DNA from 2 places in the Amycolatopsis sp. NPDC101161 genome. Region 1 is predicted to be linked to the other one. Evidence: riboswitches for the same ligand, from Rfam matches in the RefSeq annotation. Region 1 holds a riboswitch; the other holds the start of a gene.
The links. Region 1 has a riboswitch for thiamine pyrophosphate ahead of thiC (phosphomethylpyrimidine synthase ThiC). Riboswitches for the same ligand answer to the same signal wherever they lie in the genome.

Region 1 (2,381 bases):
TCTTCGCCGACGACGGCCACCTGCTCACCAACGCCCACGTCGTCGCCGACCACCGCCGCGGCGTCGCGACCTTCGCCGACGGCAGCGAAGTGCCCTTCGACGTCGTCGGTGCCGACCCCCTGTCCGATCTCGCCGTGTTGCGGGCGCGCGGCGAGACGCCGTCGGCAGCGCAGCTCGGCGATGCCGACCGGCTCGTCGTCGGGCAGCTCGTCGTCGCCATCGGGAGCCCGCTCGGGTTCTCCGGCACCGTCACCGCCGGCGTCGTCAGCGCGCTCGGCCGGGCACTGCCGGTGCGCCACGGCCGCGCCGGGCGCGTGATCGAGGACGTCATCCAGACCGACGCTGCCCTCAACCCCGGCAACTCCGGCGGCGCGCTCGCCGACTCCGCCGGCCGCGTCGTCGGGATCAACACCGCGGTCGCCGGGTTCGGGCTCGGCCTCGCGGTGCCGATCAACGCGACGACCCGGCGGATCATCGACACGCTCGTCGTCGAAGGCCGGGTGCGGCGCGCGTACCTCGGCGTCGTCGGCGTGCCCGCGCCGCTGCCCGACGACATCGCCGAGCGCACCGGGCAGAGCGCCGGGCTGCGGGTGCACGAAGTCGTCTCCGGCGGCCCCGCCGACCGGGCGGGCCTCAAGGCGGGCGACCTCGTGCTGACCGTCGGCCGCACCCGCGTCTCGGACGCCCAGGGCATCCAGCGCCAGCTGTTCGCGGAGGTGATCGGCACCGCACTGCCGATCACCGTGCTGCGCAACGGCGCCATGGTCGACGTGTACGCCACTCCGGCCGAGTTGGTCGGGTGACTTGAGTATCGCGCTCCGGCGTGGCATGGTCGGTGGCACAACACCAACGCGGGAGCTCGCGCCATGGCGGGCTGAGAGGGTGACTTGCGTTTCGCAGGCGTCACCGACCGCATGAACCTGACCGGGTAATGCCGGCGTAGGGAGTGAAAGTCGTTGACGACTTTGGAAAACAAGCACGTCTCCGTCACCACGGGTCCGATCACCGGCTCGCACAAGGTTTACCACCAGACCGAATCCGGACTGCGGGTTCCCGCGCGCCGGATCGATCTGTCGAACGGTGAGCACTTCGACGTCTACGACACTTCGGGGCCGTACACGGATCCCGAAGCCTCGATCGACGTCCACAGTGGACTGCACCGGCTGCGCGCCGGCTGGGCCGACGGCCGCGAGCACAACACCCAGCTCGGCTGGGCCAAGCAGGGCGTCATCACCCGCGAAATGGAGTACATCGCCGCGCGCGAACGGGTTTCCGCGGAGTTCGTGCGGGACGAGGTGGCCCGCGGCCGCGCCGTGATCCCGGTCAACCGCAAGCACCCCGAGTCCGAGCCGATGATCATCGGCAAGAACTTCCTCGTGAAGATCAACGCCAACATGGGCAACTCGGCCGTCTGGTCGTCGGTCGAGGAAGAGGTCGACAAGATGGTCTGGGCGACCCGCTGGGGCGCCGACACGATCATGGACCTCTCCACCGGCAAGCGGATCCACGAGACGCGCGAGTGGATCATCCGCAACTCGCCGGTCCCGGTCGGCACCGTGCCGATCTACCAGGCGCTGGAAAAGGTCGACGGCGAACCGGAAAAGCTGTCGTGGGAGATCTACCGCGACACCATCATCGAGCAGTGCGAGCAGGGCGTCGACTACGTCACCGTGCACGCCGGCGTGCTGCTGCGCTACATCCCGCTGACCGCCCGGCGCGTCACCGGCATCGTCAGCCGCGGCGGGTCGATCATGGCCGCGTGGTGCCTCGCGCACCACCAAGAGTCCTTTTTGTACACGCACTTCGAAGAGCTCTGCGAGATCCTGCGACAGTACGACGTCACGTTCTCGCTCGGCGACGGCCTGCGTCCGGGTTCGATCGCCGACGCCAACGACCGCGCGCAGTTCGCCGAGCTGGAAACCCTCGGTGAGCTGACGCACATCGCGCGTTCGCACGACGTCCAGGTGATGATCGAGGGCCCCGGCCACGTGCCGATGCACAAGATCAAGGAGAACGTCGAGCTCGAGGAGAAGCTCTGCGGCGAGGCGCCGTTCTACACCCTCGGTCCACTCGCGACGGACATCGCGCCCGCGTACGACCACATCACGTCGGCCATCGGCGCGGCCCAGATCGGCTGGTACGGCACGGCGATGCTGTGCTACGTCACGCCGAAGGAGCACCTCGGCCTGCCGAACCGCGACGACGTCAAGACGGGCGTGATCACGTACAAGATCGCCGCCCACGCCGCGGACCTGGCCAAGGGGCACAAGTACGCGCAGGAGTGGGACGACGAGCTGTCGAAGGCGCGTTTCGAGTTCCGCTGGAACGACCAGTTCAACCTGTCGCTCGACCCGGACACCGCGCGCTCGTTCCACGACGAG
Region 2 (2,381 bases), 590 kb from region 1:
CCGGGGTGGCCACGTGACCGTCTACGAGGCGGTCCTCGCCCAGCTGGATCCGCCGCTGGGGCCGGTTCTGCGGCCCTTCAACCGGATGCGGGCCCGTCGCAACGAAATCGCCTACCGGTCTTCGGAGGCTCCGTCGATGACCGCCGAGGACGTGGCGGCCGACGTGCCGAAGGTGCTGGCGATCATCGAAGTGGCCGAAAAGGCCATCCCGAACATGCCGCGCTACTGAGCGGCGCGGAAGCCGGCCCCACCCGAAAGCCGGGCCGGCGACCGGATCAGCCGAGCAGGCCCATCAGGGCGATCACGATCAGCACCACCGCGGGGGCGAGAGCGTTGATCCAGGCGCGCTGGGCGGGGGTGAGGGCGGCGGTGCTGTTCATGCTGTTTCCTAGGGCCGAAACCGATGCTTCCGCCCTGCTCAGCGCGCTGATCATGTCCTTTGTTAGCGGCTGTGATCGAACTCACCGGCATCCGGGTGACGGCGGCCCCGGGCGGTGAACCAAAGCACCCCGCCGGCCGCTGCCACCATCGTCGCGAATGCCGCCGTACCGACCACGATCGCCTGAGTCATTCCGTCCCTCCATAGCAAAGCTGTTTACCGAGAGACGTCGAAACTACGAAAAAGTGCACCCAGAGTAATCGAGATCACATCGAGTCGAGCACCGAGTCGATCTGCGCCGCCAGTGAGAAGTCCTTCTCCGTCAGGCCGCCCGCCGAATGCGTGCTCAGCCGGAACGTCAGCGTGCGCCAGCGGATGTCGATGTCCGGGTGGTGGTCGGCCGCTTCGGCCAGCACCGCGACGCGGTCCACCACCTCGATCGCCTGCGGGAAGCTCGCCAGCTCCGCCTCGCGCGAAATCACCGCGCCGGACCGCGTCCAGCCGGCGCCCAGCCGTTCGTCGGCCTCGGCGTCGCTCAAGATTTCCGTCATGTCTCCATGGTCGTACGTCCTGGACTACGCTGCACGGTTGCCACGGGAGTCCGGTCAGCCGGGCTGAGAGGCGGGGTTACCCGCGACCGTTCGCACCTGACCGGATCATGCCGGCGAAGGGAGGGCTTTCCCCTCCTCGTCCGGAGAAGTGCAGGAGGGTAGATGAAACGCAGGGCTGGTCGCGCCGCGACGGCCGTCGCCGCCGTCAGCGTCGTCGCCGCGGGGTGCTCGCTGTCGGACGGTGACGGTGGCACGCAGCAGACGCCCACCGTCACCCTCGTGACGCACGACTCCTTCCTCGCGCCGCAGGAGGTGCTCGACGCCTTCCAGAAGCAGTCGGGCATCAAGGTCTCCGTGCTCAAGCAGGGCGACGCCGGTTCGCTGACCAACAAGCTCGTGCTGACCAAGGCCAACCCGATCGGCGACGTCGCGTACGGCGTCGACTCGACCTTCGCCTCGCGCGCGTTGCAGGAGGGCGTCTTCGAGCCCTACACCAGCCCGGAAGCCGACCGCGGACCGCAGCGCTACGCCGTCGACCCCGAGCACCGGCTGTCCGCGGTCGACGTCGGCGACGTCTGCGTCAACGTCGACACGAACTACTTCACGAGCAAGGGGATCCCGGCGCCGGAGTCCTACGACGACCTCGCCGACCCGAAGTACAAGGACCTGCTGGTCGCCGAGGACCCCGCGACCGCGTCGCCCGGCCTGGCGTTCCTCCTCGGCACCATCGCGAAGTACGGCGAGGCCGGCTGGAAGGACTACTGGACGAAGCTGAAGGCCAACGGCGTCAAGGTCGTCAGCGGCTGGGAAGAGGCCTACACCAAGGACTTCTCCGGTTCGTCCGGCAAGGGACCGCGCCCGATCGTCGTCTCGTACGCGTCTTCGCCCGCCGCGGAGGTGGGCGACGACGGCAAGCCGCGCACCAAGGCGCTGCTCGACACCTGCTACCGGCAGGTCGAATACGCCGGCGTGCTGGCGAACGGCAAGCAGACGGAGAGCGCGCGCAAGGTCGTCGACTTCCTGCTGTCGCAGCAGTTCCAGGCGACCGTCGCGGCGAACATGTACGTCTACCCGGCGCGCCAGGGAGTCGACCTGCCCGCGGGCTGGGCGCAGGTCGCGCCGCTGCCGCAGAAGCCGCAGACGCTGCCGGCGGACCAGGTGCAGGCCGGACGCGAGAAGTGGATCGGCGAATGGCGCACGCTCGTGCAGTGACGGCCCCGCCGCGGACTGCCCGCGGCCTGGGCTTGGCGCTGCTCGGATTGGCGCCGATCGGGTTCCTGGTGGTGTTCTTCGCCTGGCCGGTGCTGGCGATCGTCGGCCGCGGGTTCGCCGCGGGCGGCCTCGACGTCGTGCTCGGCGACGCGCGGACGTGGCAGCTGGCCGCGTTCACCGTCGCGAGCGCGGCCGCGTCGACGGTCGTCGCGGTGGTGGCCGGGTTGCCGGTGGCGTTC

Region 2: it holds a riboswitch for thiamine pyrophosphate, as region 1 does, so the genes downstream of both, ACIRSS_RS14475 (thiamine ABC transporter substrate binding subunit) here and thiC (phosphomethylpyrimidine synthase ThiC) in region 1, are expected to answer to the same signal.

Annotation. Positions count from the first base shown of each region.
Region 1 covers NZ_JBIWPI010000002.1:1,296,386-1,298,766, forward strand. The annotation lists gene ACIRSS_RS17370 (S1C family serine protease) at 1-803, shown strand, start outside; TPP riboswitch at 842-963, shown strand; gene thiC (phosphomethylpyrimidine synthase ThiC) at 957-2,381, shown strand, end outside.
Region 2 covers NZ_JBIWPI010000002.1:709,963-712,343, reverse strand. The annotation lists gene ACIRSS_RS14490 (hypothetical protein) at 1-229, shown strand, start outside; gene ACIRSS_RS14485 (hypothetical protein) at 443-571, opposite strand; gene ACIRSS_RS14480 (4a-hydroxytetrahydrobiopterin dehydratase) at 646-930, opposite strand; TPP riboswitch at 963-1,070, shown strand; gene ACIRSS_RS14475 (thiamine ABC transporter substrate binding subunit) at 1,093-2,142, shown strand; gene ACIRSS_RS14470 (ABC transporter permease) at 2,121-2,381, shown strand, end outside.